2 regions of the Pseudoalteromonas sp. G5_S1_54_S4 genome follow, and region 1 is predicted to be linked to the other one. Evidence: predicted binding sites of a transcription regulator. Region 1 holds the regulator's gene; the other holds the start of a gene.

Region 1 (8,039 bases):
AGCTAGCCTGCGCCGTATTGCTCATTATGATTACTGGCAAGAAAAAGTACGTCGTAGCGTATTATTTGACGCTAAAGGCGATATTTTAATTTATGGTAATGCCGAACGCCCGTTAGTTGAAGTAGCGCATCGTATCGCTGCCGGTGAAACCATCGATACCATACAGGATGTTAGAGGCACGGCAGTTATTCGTAAAGAGCCTTTACCTGGTTGGCGTGGCAGTGACTCAACAGCCATTGATAAAATTGGTAAAATAGACCCTATTCCTAATCCTTATGGCGCGGATGATGTGGGCTGTGCTAAATCAGAATTTAAGCAAGCCGGCATCGATTTACAAGCAGAAGCTGCAAAACCAATTACCATCCAGCCTGCTCGTCCTAAGCCGTGGGAAAAAACTTACGTTAAACTGCCGGCATTTGAGCAGGTTAGCGTTAATAAGCCTTTGTATGCGCATGCATCACGTATTTTACATCAAGAAACCAACCCAGGTTGTGCAAGGGCGTTATTTCAGCGTCATGGCGATCGTTCTATTTGGGTGAATCCGCCGGCTTATCCGCTTGAAACTCAGGAAATGGATGACGTGTTTGGTTTACCTTACCAGCGTATTCCACACCCAAGTTATGGCGATAATAAAATCCCCGCTTACGACATGATTAAAACGTCGGTAAATATTATGCGCGGCTGTTTTGGCGGCTGTTCGTTTTGTTCTATTACCGAGCATGAGGGGCGCATAATACAAAGCCGTTCTCAAGAATCGATTATCGAAGAAATTGAACAAATTAGAGATAAAGTGCCGGGCTTTACAGGGGTTATTTCTGATTTAGGCGGGCCAACCGCAAATATGTACAAACTGCGTTGTACCAGTAAAAAAGCAGAGAGTACGTGTCGTCGCTTGTCGTGTGTGTATCCTGATATTTGTAAGCATATGGATACCGATCACACACCCACTATCGACTTATATAAAAAGGCGCGTGAGGTTAAAGGGATCAAAAAGATCTTAATTGCTTCGGGCGTGCGTTATGACCTTGCAGTACGTGATCCTCGTTACGTTAAAGAGCTAGTAACCCATCATGTTGGTGGATATTTAAAAATAGCACCTGAGCACACAGAAGATGGCCCATTATCAAAAATGATGAAACCAGGTATGGGCGCCTATGATGAATTTAAAGCGTTATTTGATAAGTACTCAAAAGAAGCGGGTAAAAAGCAGTATTTAATTCCATACTTTATTTCTGCTCACCCGGGGACTAAAGATGAAGACATGGTAAACATGGCTTTATGGTTGAAATCGAATGATTTTAAGCTTGATCAGGTACAAAATTTTTATCCATCACCGATGGCCAACGCAACCACCATTTACCACACAGAAATGAACTCGCTACGTAATATTAAAAATAATACGGAGCAAGTACCTGTGCCTAAGGGAGCGCGCCAACGTCGTTTGCATAAAGCGATTTTACGCTATCACGATCCTGCCGGTTGGCCAATGATCCGCGAAGCCCTGCGTAACATGGGCAAAGCCAAGCTTATTGGTAAAGGACCTAACTGTTTAGTCCCTGAAGAAGGACGAGATGAAAGACAAACCAAAGGCGGAAAAGGTAACAAGGGCGGTCGTCCTGCGCTTACTCGTCATACTGGCTTTAGCCAGTTTAAAAAAGCCAACACTAAACCTAAGGTAGGTGGTAATCGCCAGCGCGCTAAGTAGCCTTAACTTATGTAAAGTAACTATCGGCTTAAACAAAAACACCGCGTATTGATGCGGTGTTTTTGTTTATAAAAAGATTAAATCAATAACCAAGTCGCAGTACCTAAGAAGGCAAATATACCAACAATATCAGTTACTGTGGTTAGTACCACACTGCCTGCAAGTGCGGGATCTATTTTCATTTTTTTAAGCAATAGTGGGATACTAGCACCCGCAATACCTGCTGCAACTAAATTCATAAACATAGCAAACGCTAAAACACCACCGAGTTTGAAATCCCATTGCCAAAGCGCAACGACACCGGCAATTAGGATAGACCAAACCATACCGTTAATCGCGCCGATAGCGAGTTCTTTTAATAATAAAAAACGTTGGTTAGTTTGGTTGATATGGCCCACCGCAATACCGCGAATAACCAAAGTTAAGGTTTGGCTGCCTGCAACCCCACCCATTGACGGGACAATACCATTGAGCACAGCAAGAATTGGTAATATAGCTAAGGTGTTTTCAAAAAAGCTCGCCACAATTGCAGCCAGCAATGCAGTTAGTAAGTTTACACCCAGCCAAATTGAGCGCTTTTTAGAGCTTTTCAACACAGGTGCAAAGGTATCTTCTTCATCATCTAAACCCGCTAAACCCAGTAAACTGTGCTCAGCGTCTTCACGAATAACATCAACGATATCATCAATGGTGATCCGCCCAAGCAAGTGTGCGTTGTCATCAACAACCGGTGCCGATATCCAGTTATGACGCTCAAACAATTGTGCAACTTCGCTCTCATCCATTGAAATAGGAATAGACTCACAGTCTTCATCCATTAACTCATGAACAATTTTTTCAGGGGGATTAGTTAATAAAGTACTCAGCGATAGGGCGCCTAAAAAGCAGTTATTTTCATCAACCACATATAAGTCATCTGTACCCTCAGGTAATTCGCCGCGTAAGCGAATATAACGCAGTACCACATCTAGAGTCACATCGGGGCGAATAGTAACGGTATCTATATTCATCAATGCGCCAGCAGAGCGCTCTTGATACGATAAAGCCTGCGTTGCACGTTCTCTATCTTGAATATCCATAGCGCTAACAACATCTTTATAAACGGTGTCAGGTAGGCTACGTAGTACTTCCCCTAAGTCATCATGGCCCATGTCTTCGGTTGCGGCAGCAATGTGCTCGGGTGCCATTTGCGCAATAATGCCCAAACGTACATCTTCAGACAGCTCTTCAAGCACATCACCTTGTACATCAGGATCAACAAGCTGCCAGAGCATACGGCGAATTTTATGCGGGGATGATTCTAAAAGAAGTGCGGTATCACAAGGCGCCGTTTTTGCCAGCATGCGTCTAACTTGAACAAATTGACCACTATTTAGTGACTTAGTCACCTGTTTTAGTTGTTGTAGTGGAATATCTTGTTCTAAAGCTTCAGGCATTGGCGTCCTTAATTAAATTGTATTACATGCTGGAAGGGTATAAATGCTATTCAATTTTAGTTTATCTTACTTTATGTGAGCAAACTAACTCAACCACTATTAACATAAGCTTAGGATGATGAGTTAATAATGAACTTTTTTATTCTTGCTCATTAAATCGTTGGTCGATGAGTTCACCTATTGCGCTAAGTGCAGGCTCAGCGTCGGGGCCTTCGCATACCACCTTAACTTCTTTGCCTTGGCTGCTTTCGAGTAACATAAGTGCCAGCACGCTATCGCCAGCGGCTTGTTTGTCATCCTGAAATAAAGTGATTGTGGCATCAAATTGCACAGAAAGCTGAGCTAATACTGTCGCCGCTCTAGCGTGTAATCCTAATTTGTTTTTTATTAAAAATGTATTTTCTAACCGCATTGCATGTTCTCACTCGGTATTATTCTTGTTCTCGGTGGCGAATTTTTACATTAGGATGGCTCATTGCAAAGCTTTCACCAATGGTTTGCGCTAAATAAACAGAGCGGTGTTGCCCACCGGTACAGCCAATTGCAATGGTTAAGTAGCTGCGGTTATTTCGTTCTAAATGCGGCAGCCATGTTTGCACAAATGTTTGAATTTGCCATGTAAATTTTTGCACTATGCTGTGACTTGCTAGGTAGTCTTTTACTGGTTGATCCAGCCCAGTAAGTGGCTTAAGTTCAGGCTCCCAATGCGGGTTTGGTAAAAAGCGGGCATCGAATACGTAATCTGCTTCTTTAGGGATGCCATGTTTAAAACCAAATGACTCAAAGGTAATGATCAGTTGTTTATCTTTTTTACCGAGTATTTTTTCACGAATAGACTCAGCAAGCTGATGCACACTTAAATCTGTGGTATCAATCATATAATCAGCACGATTAATCAATACATCAAGCAGTTGTTTTTCTTTTTTTATGGCTAAATCAAGCGGCAAAGAATCAATAGATAAAGGGTGAAGACGACGCGTTTCTGAAAAGCGTTTTATTAATGTTTGATCGTCACTGTCTAAATAAAATACCGTTGGTTTAGTAAAACCAGGTAAATATTCGAGTATTTCATTAAACTGCTGTTGCTCTTTAGGTAAGTTACGCACATCAACACTCACGGCAATTTTATTATAACTGTCGGAAACGCTGCGCACTAATGATGGTAATAAATTAAGAGGAATATTGTCTACACAATAATAGCCTAAGTCTTCCACAACGCGTAACGCCACAGATTTACCTGACCCTGAGCGACCGCTTATAATTATTAATTCCATTTATCACCTTTCTTTATTACTACGGTTGACTGACGATAACCTGATACAGTTCGCTATCCGATTTGGCGGCGCGTAACTGTTTACAAAATTCTTTATCATTGAGCTTATCAGCAATCGTGGCTAGCGTCTTCAAATGCTGCTGATTATCGCCATCGGGAACAATTAACGCGACAAAAATGTCAACCGGTCGGTTATCAATCGCATCAAAATTAATAGCTGTTTCGCTCACTAAAATCAAAGCAAGGGGCTCTTGAGCACCACTCATGCGACCATGTGGAATAGCAATGCCTCGGCCAATGCCTGTACTTCCAAGCTTTTCTCTTGCAGTTAATGCATTAAGAATATCTTGTTGTGTTAAATAGGGCAGCTTATTGTGAGCCAATTCACTGATAAATTCTAAAATTCTTTTTTTACTATTAAAAAGGACCGCAGCTTTACTGCAGTCCTGACAGATAAGTGAGCTTAGTTTCATAGTGTTAGTGTCGAGCAAGTTTCTCTTTGTGTTTAATTACTTGACGATCTAGCTTGTCAATGAGCGAGTCTATAGCGGCATACATATCTTGATGCTCAGTAGAGGCAAAAATCTCAGCGCCACTAACATGAACGGTTGCTTCAGCTTTTTGGTTTAGTTTTTCTACATCGAGAATAACGTGCACATTCGTTATGTGATCAGTGTGCCTCTGTAACTTCGAAAATTTACTATTTACGTAGTCTCTAAGCGAGTCGGTAATATCTACATGGCGACCAGTTAAATTCAGTTGCATAAACATTTTCCTCTTTGTTGTACGCCTTAAATCAAACTTTTACGTTGATTAGACGGGGGAATAGCTAGAGATTCGCGATATTTTGCAATGGTTCTCCTCGCTACTTTAATTCCTTGCTCTGCCAATATATCTGCAATTTTACTATCACTCAATGGTTTAGCTGAGTTTTCTGCAGCGATTAATTTTTTAATTAATGCACGTATTGCTGTTGATGAACATTCGCCACCATTTTCAGTACTTACATGGCTTGAAAAGAAATATTTAAGCTCAAAAATGCCACGTGGTGTATGCATGTATTTTTGCGTAGTAACACGCGATATAGTCGACTCGTGCATTTCCACCATTTCAGCCACATCGTTAAGCACCATAGGCTTCATAGCCTCAGGACCGTGTTCAAAAAAGGCCTGTTGCTGTTGCACAATACAGTTGGTTACTTTAAGTAGCGTGTCATTTCTACTTTCTAAGCTTTTTATAAACCATTTAGCCTCTTGTAAGTGCGAGCGAATAAACTGGCTATCACCACTTGATTTAACCGTACGCGACATAGCTGCATATTGGCTATTTACTCTGATCTTAGGCATGCTATCTGGGTTTAATTCAACTACCCAACGACCTTTAACTTTTTTAACCGACACATCAGGAATAACGTATTCAGACTCTTCTCTAACAATAGTGTCTGCCGGTTTTGGGCTGAGCGTATGAATCAACGTCATGATTTCTTTAAGCTCATCTTCTTTAAGCTTTGTTTTTTTCATCAACGTGCGATAGTCACGTGCAGCAAGTAAATCAATATGATCGGTTAAGATCATTTTTGTTTCGTTTAAAAAAGGTGTGTCTTTATCAAATTGATTTAGCTGAATACACAAGCACTCTTGTAAACTACGCGCGGCTATTCCCACTGGATCAAATAGTTGAATACGCTTTAGTACCGCTTCTATTTCGTCAAGTTCAACTTCATCTTCGCCGTCGTTTTCTTGGTTAAAGCTTTCTAATATTTCTTCACAGCTAAGGGTTAGAATCCCTGAGTCGTCCACAGCTTCTACAATTGCAATAGCTATCGCTTCATCGGTAGGACTAAACGGCGTCAGTTGAAGCTGCCACATTAAATACTCATGCAGCGTTTCAGTCGAAGAGCCTTGATAAATAGATTCATCTTCTGGCATTGGGCCCGATGAAGAGGCAGGCGCAGCGCTCATATATTCATCCCAAGTAACATCCATAGCCATATCATCGCTAATGGTGTCTTTGGTCATTGCTTCGCCGCTATCTTGCTCATACTCGCTAGGTTTATCGTCAGCTGAGGCACTTAGCGTTAAGTCATCGTTATCGGCTTTTTGTTCGTTTTTACCTGCAGTGTCTTCGCTGTAATCGTGTTCTTCAACTTCAAGCAAGGGGTTGCTATCGAGCGCTTCTTGAATTTCTTGCTGGAGATCCAATGTACTGAGTTGCAATAAGCGAATTGCTTGTTGCAACTGTGGAGTCATTGTAAGTTGCTGGCCCATGCGCAGCTGTAATGATTGCCTCATGTATCTCTAACAATCCTTTTAAATTACGGTCTGTTGACCTTTACGGATTAAAATTTGTTCAAACTAGGGGCGGTTTAATTGCGGCGCGAGGTTTGTAACCTAGTGGGCTAAGTCAAAACCGAGCAACAAAGAGTAAATCGTCCCTAGGCAGAACCCGAAGGGCTGCGCCTGTTTGGCATTGATGCTGCGTTATCGCCTATTTATGGGGAATACCACACCACATAGGCTCTGCCTTGCCTAAATACCAAACAGACTGCTGCAAATTCAACCTTGAAAGGTCAACAGACCTAAGTATGATTAATCTTAGCAGATGCTTAGTGGAATAACACACATATTAGAGCTTGAACTGCTCGCCCAAATAAACATCGCGTACTGTTTTATCGTTTAATACGTATTCAGGAGTGCCTGATGCAATTAACTCCCCATGAGAAACTATGTAGGCTTTTTCACAAACATCAAGTGTTTCGCGCACGTTATGGTCTGTAATAAGTACGCCAATGCCACGGTTTTTAAGATGCTCTATAATCTTTTTAATATCTAATACTGAGATAGGATCAACCCCCGCAAAGGGTTCGTCTAAAAGGATAAATTTAGGGTTTGCTGCTAACGCGCGAGCAATTTCTACGCGGCGACGTTCACCACCTGATAAAGCCATACCTTGACTATCGCGGATATGCTGAATGCTAAATTCATCAAGTAAATTATTTAAGGTATCTTCGCGTTGTTGTTTATTTAATTCTTTACGTGTTTCTAAGATAGCCATTAAGTTTTGATAAACAGTCAGCTTTCTAAAAATAGACGACTCTTGCGGTAAATAACCAATCCCTAAACGCGCTCGGCTGTGCATCGGTAATAAAGTAATATCTTTATCATCAATTGATATTTTGCCTTTATCGCTAGGCACAAGGCCTACAATCATATAAAAAGTGGTGGTTTTACCTGCACCATTAGGGCCAAGTAACCCCACAATACTGCCAGCTTCAACCTCTAGGCCAACGTTTTTTACAACTTCACGACCTTTGTAGCTTTTAGCTAATAGCTCTGCTTTTAATGTGCTCATGGTTGGCCTTTATCATCTTCTTTTTTATTTTCAACAGGGACTAAAATAGTGTGTACACGGTCTGTTGAGTTTTCGTCTTTTTCTGCGCTAATTAACTGCTGCTCGATATCGTAAGTGATACTTTTAGCTGTTATTTTTTGACCTGCTTGAGCAATGCTTGCATCGCCGATTAAGGTTAAAAAACGCAGCGACACATCGTAACGCACTTCATTAGCACTGGCACTCATTATGGTGCCATCAGCTTGTGTTTCTTCAAAATATGCAGGGCTGCCTG
Region 2 (8,039 bases), on a different contig from region 1:
TATGAATATGTAGAACTAGCAATCCCATCAGATTTTGGTGAGGCCACATTACTACTCTCAAGCGATAAAATTTACCCCAAAGAGACGGAGCAACTTGCAGCTATAATGCAAGAGTTAGGGTACGCGCCACAAGTTAATTATACAAGTCGTTCAAATCATTTTTATGGTGATGGCAATATAGGCTTTTATTTAAAAAATGCTGATGCCAATAGAAATTTTGTTATGCCTAAACAGCTGAGAACAACTCATTGCAGCGAAGATAAATACAATGATTTAGCAGTCAAATTTGCAAATGAAGCTGTTGAGTTTACATTACCAAGTGGCGCAATCGTGAGGCTAAACTGGGAATATTTATATGGTTATGTTGTTGTTTATTTTAAAGACTATTCGCAAACATACAGTCATTCGCAGCCGCTTGTAAATACCCCCTTTGGCGCCAAGCCGTCAGATACCTACACATATACCGCAAGCGTTAACACCCCAGGTTGGCTTGATTGCTCACTACAAATTGTTTATATGGACTGATTTAACCGTGGGTTTCTATATGTTCGCTTAGTTTAGCTATGCGCAGGCTCATTCCTTCAATAATACGGTCTTTAATTTTTTCGCGTATAACATTAGGTAGGCGGGTAAGGGCATCGGCAGTAATAGCCAGTACGATGGCATTTTCTTTGGCGCGTGCATTAATGCTGCGCTCTCGGTTATTAATAAACGCGCCTTCACCAATAAATTCACCAGGCTCTATACTACCCAGTTCCAGTAGGTGACTATGCTTAAACACCATCAAAGAGCCACTGAGGACAATAAAAAGTCGCTTGTCATTATCAAACTCTTTAAATAAAAACTGATTTTTACTTACTAAGTATAATAATCCAAACGACTCTAAAAGAATTTGACGTTCATTAAGCGTGAACTCTTTAAAGAATTCTAAGCGATTTATAATTTCCATTTGCTTAAACAAAGGGATGTTTTCAATTAACTTCATCAATAACCTAGGGCGCTAGCCTTATAAAATATCAGCTAATATTGCGCTCTTTTAATTTACGGGTCAACGTATTGCGACCCCAACCAATTTTTACCGCGGCTTCTTGCTTATGGCCTGAACAATTAGCGAGTGCTGTTTTTATTAAGCGGGTTTCCAGCTGGGCTTGAATATCCGGCCAAATATTTTCTTTACCTTGTTTAAACTCTTGATTAAGCCATTGCTGAAATGAATCTAGCCAATCGCCTTCTTGAGTTGCGGCGGCATTATCAATAATTTCAGGGGGTAAATCTTGCTCACCAATCAGCTCCCCAGGTGCCATTACGGTTAACCATCGACAGGTGTTTTCAAGCTGGCGAACATTTCCTGGCCAATTAAATAAACACAGTTGTTTAATCGCTTTAGGGCTAAGTACTTTACTATCTACTTGCAGGTCTTTTGCACTTTTATGTAAAAAGTGTAGCGCTAAGCGTTCTATGTCTTCGGGGCGCTCGCGTAGAGCCGGCAAGCGTAAGCGAACCACGTTTAAACGATGAAATAAGTCATCTCTAAACTTACCTTGTTTTACCAGCTCTTCTAAATTTTGGTGAGTGGCAGCAATGATGCGCACATCCACTTTTATACTTTGATGGCCGCCAACGCGGTAAAACTCGCCATCGGCTAATACGCGTAACAAGCGGGTTTGTACATCAAGTGGCATATCACCTATTTCATCCAAAAATAAGGTACCGCCATTGGCTTGTTCAAAGCGCCCTTTACGCACGCTATCGGCCCCCGTAAAAGCGCCTTTTTCATGGCCAAATAATTCAGACTCAACTAACTCTTTAGGAATAGCGGCCATATTAAGAGCAATAAATTGGTTTTCTTTACGCGGGCTGTGATTGTGCAAGGCGCTGGCAACCAACTCTTTACCGGTACCTGATTCACCATTGATGAGTACGCTCATACTGGATGCTGAGAGTTTGCCTATAGCACGAAACACTTCCTGCATAGCAGGGGCTTCGCCAATAATATGAGCGCTTTTGGGTGGCGCGCTTTTTCGTTTGGTTTTTTTGGTCGAATTAGCACGATAGGCGCTTTCCACTAGCGCAACGGCTTCATTTAAATCAAACGGTTTAGCTAAGTACTCAAACGCACCTTTTTGAAAAGCATTAACCGCTGAGTCTAAATCAGAGTGTGCGGTCATAATAATAACGGGTAGGCCAGGGGTTTGCTCAGCTATCAGCTCAAGTAACGCCATCCCGTCCATCCCCGGCATTCTTACATCTGAAATTAACACACTGGGTTGACTAAATTTTAGTGCATTAAGAACGTTTTGCGCATCTGCAAAGCTTTCTACTTCAAACCCTGCGCGAGTCAGTGCTTTTTCTAGTACAAAGCGAATTGAGGCATCATCATCTACAAGCCAAGCTGTTTTCATGCAAACTCCAAAGTATTAATCTGTAAATGGCAGATAAATATTAAATTCAGTATGTCCTGGCCAACTATCGCATTCGATATAGCCATCATGTTGATCAATCAAGGTTTGCGCTATAGATAATCCAAGTCCCGAGCCACCTTCTTTATTAGTGGTCATAGGGTAAAATAAGGTGTCGCGTAAATTAGCATCAATACCTGGGCCGTTATCCATTACTTGAATAAGCAATGCCTTTTTAGGGGCTTTTCCCGGACGACGATGCTGATAATTAATCCGTGTTTTTATTTTTATTTCGCCACCATCCACCAATGCCTGTTGCGCATTACGCACAATATTAAGCACCACTTGTTGAACCTTGCTCTGATCAATATAGACATCAGGAATACTCGGGTCGTAGTCTTTAACTAACCGAATATCGCGGTTGTTATCTAACGTACTGAGTTTAACAACCGACTCTAATGTTTGATGTATATTGCCATACGATTTTTGCGGTAGTTGGTTAGGCCCAAGGAGTCTATCAACTAATTCACGCAACCGATCGGCTTGTTCAATTATCAGTTCTGCACATTGATCTCTTTCTTGTTGATCACCCTCATACTGCAATAATTGCGCCGCCCCGCGAATTCCACCCAGCGGGTTTTTAATTTCATGGGCTAAACCGCGAATTAAGTTACGTGCAGCTTGGTATTGATGCATTTGATTTGAGACTTGGTCATGTTTTATTTCGTCATCGGTTTGTCGACATTCAAATAAAATATAATAGGTGTCGTTATGTTTTATTCGCCGAGTACTCACCGCTAATTTTGCATGGCGAGAATCGATAAACACCACGTCAGCCCTGTGCTGGTGGCAGTCTACACCATCAACTAACGAGTACTGTGCAATGCGTTTTAAGTCGATAGAATGGTAGTTAAATAAATCGTCGAATGCTTGTCCTAGCAAACGTTTTTCGCCTAAGCCAAGTAATTCACTGGCACTGGTGTTAGCGTAAATAAGCTGAAAGCTTTCATCAAGTAACATCAGGGCAGTGGTTTGGTTTTGCCAAATTATATTCAGTAGCTCTGGGCTAAAATGTGTTTTATTAATCATCATTGCACCATTTTAGTGCGCCTGGGAAGGTAGGCAAGGTTTTTAGAAAATATACGCTAAACACGCGTACTTAATTGTAATTATCGACCTATGTTAAGGCCTTTACGGTGCATAAAAAATACACTGTCAGGACTGGTTGCAATTACCTGATTTTGTTTATTATAAAGTTTAACTTGCAGTGTGTGTTGGCCTCGCTCCACATCTCTTAACGCCAGTGTAGTGGTGTCACTAGGTTCACCAATGGCAACGCCATTTAAAAATAAACCAATGGTAAATCCAGCTTCAAATCGAGGAGCAACACGGGTAGAGACATACACAGAGCCGGTGTTTTCCCTGATAGTTTGGTTTGGTTCAGGCGATGAAATACTAATACTAAACTTTACTGCTGTTTTAGTAGGAGCAGTATCAAGAATATCGGTGTTTGTAGCGGGCATGCTGAGATGTTGGCTCGTGAGTTTAACCTCTTTAGCGCCAGGCTGAGGAGTATCTGAAAAAACCAGCACCCCATTTTTGTCTTTCCATGCGTAAATTTTTTTATCGCTCGCATGGCTATTAAGGCTTAACATTAAAGCTATTAATAGCAACAAAATCTTACCTACCATCCAGCTATCCTGCATTGTTTAAACTAACTTCACTTTAGTGTAGAACCGTTAAATTTACCATAAAAAAAGCCCGCAAAGCGGGCTTAAAACACACATTATTTATCGGTTAATAAATTAACAGCTGTAGTACATTTCAAACTCAACTGGGTGAGTTGTCACGTTAAGTTTTTCAACTTCTTTTGACTTAAGTGCGATGTAAGCATCGATTAAGTCATTGGTGAATACACCACCTTGGTTTAAGAATTCACGGTCTGAATCAAGCGCAGCTAATGCTTCATCTAATGAAGAAGCAACTGTTGGAATTTCTGCCGCTTCTTCAGCTGGTAAGTCGTATAAGTCCTTGTCCATAGCATCGCCAGGGTGGATCTTGTTTTTAATTCCGTCAAGGCCAGCCATAAGCATTGCAGAGAAAGCAAGGTATGGGTTAGCTGTTGGATCTGGGAAGCGTACTTCGATACGACGACCTTTTGCAGATGGAACCACTGGAATACGGATTGATGCCGAACGGTTACGAGCCGAGTATGCAAGCATTACCGGTGCTTCAAAACCAGGTACTAAACGTTTGTACGAGTTAGTTGACGCGTTAGCAAAAGCGTTGATCGCTTTAGCATGTTTGATAATACCGCCAATGTAGTAAAGTGCATCTTCAGAAAGTCCGCCGTATTTATCACCTGCGAATAAGTTTACGCCATCTTTTGCTAAAGACTGGTGACAGTGCATACCAGAACCGTTATCACCAACAACCGGCTTAGGCATAAACGTTGCCGTTTTACCGTAAAGGTGAGCCATGTTGTGGATAACATATTTCATTTCTTGGATTTCATCGGCTTTTAACACCATAGTGTTAAAGCGCGTTGCAATTTCGTTTTGACCGGCAGTCGCCACTTCGTGGTGATGCGCTTCAACAACTTGACCCATTTCTTCTAAAACTAGGCACGTTGCAGAACGCCAATCTTGGAAATCATCAACAGGTGCAACTGGGAAGTAACCGCCTTTAACACCTGGGCGATGGCCTGTGTTGCCATCTGCATATTCTTTATCTGAGTTCCAAGCTGCTTGCTTAGAATCAATTTTGTACATTGAACCAGACATGTCAGATTTGTATTTAACGTCGTCAAATACGAAAAACTCTGGTTCTGGGCCAAATAAAACAGTGTCAGCAATACCCGTAGAGCGCATGTACTCTTCAGCGCGCTTAGCAACTGAGCGAGGGTCGCGTTCGTAACCTTGTAATGTAGAAGGTTCAACCACGTCACAACGAACGATTAGGGTTGTTTCTTCTGTGAAAGGGTCAAGTTTAATTGAATCTGCATCTGGTAGTAACACCATGTCTGATTCGTTGATGCCTTTCCAGCCAGCAATTGAAGAACCGTCAAACATCTTTCCATCTTCAAAAAAGTCTTCATCAACTTGATGATGAGGAATAGAAACATGTTGCTCTTTACCTTTTGTGTCAGTAAAGCGTAAATCAATGAACTTAACGTCATTTTCTTTAATAAAATCTAAAACCGATTGTGACATGTGTCCTCCAACTATTGGGTTTTATTATTGCTGCTTAGATACGTTGAATATATACAAGCTGATTTTGTGCCACTATTATAATTATTTGTTTTTTATGTAAAAAAATATAAATAAAATAAAGGTGATATAGATTAAGCACCATCTTAGTGCGTAATTTTTCCAAAATGGTGCAATATTTACAAAGCAATAATTGCTTGTAAATTAATCACCTTAGACTAGCACAAAGAAAATGCAAAATACGCAGTAAAGTCGCTTTAAATTAACCCAAAACCATCTTTTTATATAAATATCTAAAAATTAATTATCATAATTAATTATTTTAAAACAATGGGTTAATTATTTTATTGAGAAAGTTTGAAATTTTATTTTGGATAAACTTTCATCCATTCCATTTATAGGGGATAATATGCGCCCTTTTAAATCCTATGCTGGGACATCTCGTGAAAGCGCAGGTGAGAACGTATAGCCCCTGCAGGATCAATGAGATTCAATTTCTCTGAGTGAATATATGAGCATCGAAAAGTTAAGAAATATAGCAATTATCGCCCACGTTGACCACGGTAAAACAACACTGGTTGATAAACTACTTGAGCAATCAGGTACATTAGAAACACGCGGCGGTAATGAAGAGCGCGTGATGGATTCAAACGACATTGAAAAAGAACGTGGTATTACCATTTTAGCGAAAAACACCGCTATCTCATGGAATGATTACCATATCAATATCGTAGATACTCCTGGACACGCCGACTTCGGTGGTGAAGTTGAACGCGTACTTTCGATGGCTGACTCAGTATTACTACTTGTTGATGCTCAGGAAGGTCCAATGCCACAAACGCGTTTCGTAACGCAAAAGGCATTCGCGCAAGGCTTAAAGCCAATCGTTGTTATCAATAAAATTGATAAGCCAGGTGCTCGCCCTGATTGGGTTATGGATCAAATCTTTGATTTATTCGACAACCTAGGCGCAACTGATGAACAGTTAGACTTTAAAGTAATCTACGCATCAGCAATCAATGGTTGGGCTACATTAGATTTAGACGAAGCATCTGATAACATGGAACCTATGTTCAAGATGATCGTTGACGAAGTATCACCACCGGATGCAGATCCTGAAGGTGACTTCCAAATGCAGATCTCACAGCTTGATTACAACTCTTATAAAGGTGTAATTGGCATTGGTCGTATCAAACGCGGTTCAGTTGTACCTAACCAACAAGTTACGGTTATTAGCGCTGACGGGTCTAAACGTAACGGTAAAATTGGTTCAGTACAAAGCTACTTAGGTCTTGAGCGTATTGACACTGACAAAGCTTACGCTGGTAACATCGTAACGGTAACGGGTCTTGGCGAGCTTAAGATTTCAGATACGCTTTGTTGTCCTAACAACGTTGAAGCATTACCTCCACTAAGTGTTGATGAGCCAACAGTAACGATGACGTTCTCTGTAAATAACTCACCTTTCTGTGGTAAAGAAGGTAAGTTTGTAACATCACGTAATATCCGTGAGCGTTTAGACAAAGAGCTAGTACACAACGTTGCACTTCGCGTTGCAGACACTGATAACCCAGATAGCTTCCGTGTATCGGGTCGTGGTGAATTACACTTAGGTATCTTAATCGAGAACATGCGTCGTGAAGGTTACGAGTTAGCTGTATCTCGTCCAGAAGTTATCTTACGTACTGTTGATGGTGTGTTAGAAGAACCGTATGAAACACTAACAATTGACTGTCAAGAAGAGCACCAGGGTTCTATCATGGAACAAATTGGTCTTCGTAAGGGTGAGCTTACTGATATGGCCCCAGATGGTAAAGGCCGTATGCGTTTGGACTTTATGATCCCAAGCCGTGGTTTAATCGGTTTCCAAACTGAGTTCATGACGTTAACATCGGGTTCTGGTTTACTTTACCATACGTTCGATCACTACGGTCCGCACAAAGGTGGCGAGCTAGGTGTTCGTAAGAACGGTGTAATGATTGCAAATGCAACAGGTAAAGCACTAACTAACGCATTATTTAACTTACAAGAGCGCGGCCGTTTATTCATCGGTCACGGTGTTGAAGTATACGAAGGTATGGTTATCGGTATTCATAGCCGTGATAACGACCTTACAGTTAATGCGCTTAAAGGTAAGCAACTTACTAACGTTCGTGCATCTGGTACCGATGAAGCACAAACACTAACACCAGCTCTTAACTATTCACTTGAGCAAGCGCTTGAGTTTATTGCTGATGATGAGTTAGTAGAAGTTACACCTGAGAACATTCGTATTCGTAAACGTCATTTAACTGAAAATGAGCGTAAACGTGCGGGGCGTGCGCCTAAGTCATAATCTATTAATTTAGAATCATGATTTTAAAAGCCGCTGTATTGCAAAATACAGCGGCTTTTTTGTGGGTGAAAACAAGCGCTATTAGCTATAAGTCGT

The links. Region 1 encodes sigma-54, which starts transcription at its own class of promoters, with help from an activator protein. Its sites were predicted from a motif close to GTTGGCACGNNNNTNGNNT; they were not measured.
Region 2: glnA (glutamate--ammonia ligase) is a predicted target of sigma-54. The motif match lies at 5,667-5,685, and genes of this name have one in related genera.

The regions. Positions count from the first base shown of each region.
Region 1 is NZ_JBQKUL010000048.1:9,302-17,340, forward strand. Features, by position in the region: gene ACTRWE_RS15715 (YgiQ family radical SAM protein) at 1-1,705, shown strand, start outside; gene mgtE (magnesium transporter) at 1,783-3,141, opposite strand; gene ACTRWE_RS15725 (HPr family phosphocarrier protein) at 3,281-3,553, opposite strand; gene rapZ (RNase adapter RapZ) at 3,573-4,415, opposite strand; gene ptsN (PTS IIA-like nitrogen regulatory protein PtsN) at 4,435-4,887, opposite strand; gene hpf (ribosome hibernation promoting factor) at 4,892-5,179, opposite strand; gene ACTRWE_RS15745 (RNA polymerase factor sigma-54) at 5,206-6,705, opposite strand; gene lptB (LPS export ABC transporter ATP-binding protein) at 7,040-7,765, opposite strand; gene lptA (lipopolysaccharide transport periplasmic protein LptA) at 7,762-8,039, opposite strand, start outside.
Region 2 is NZ_JBQKUL010000014.1:20,874-28,912, reverse strand. Features, by position in the region: gene ACTRWE_RS07555 (putative periplasmic lipoprotein) at 1-525, shown strand, start outside; gene ACTRWE_RS07550 (Crp/Fnr family transcriptional regulator) at 527-985, opposite strand; gene ntrC (nitrogen regulation protein NR(I)) at 1,017-2,402, opposite strand; gene glnL (nitrogen regulation protein NR(II)) at 2,418-3,488, opposite strand; gene ACTRWE_RS07535 (DUF4124 domain-containing protein) at 3,569-4,090, opposite strand; gene glnA (glutamate--ammonia ligase) at 4,205-5,611, opposite strand; gene typA (translational GTPase TypA) at 6,120-7,943, shown strand.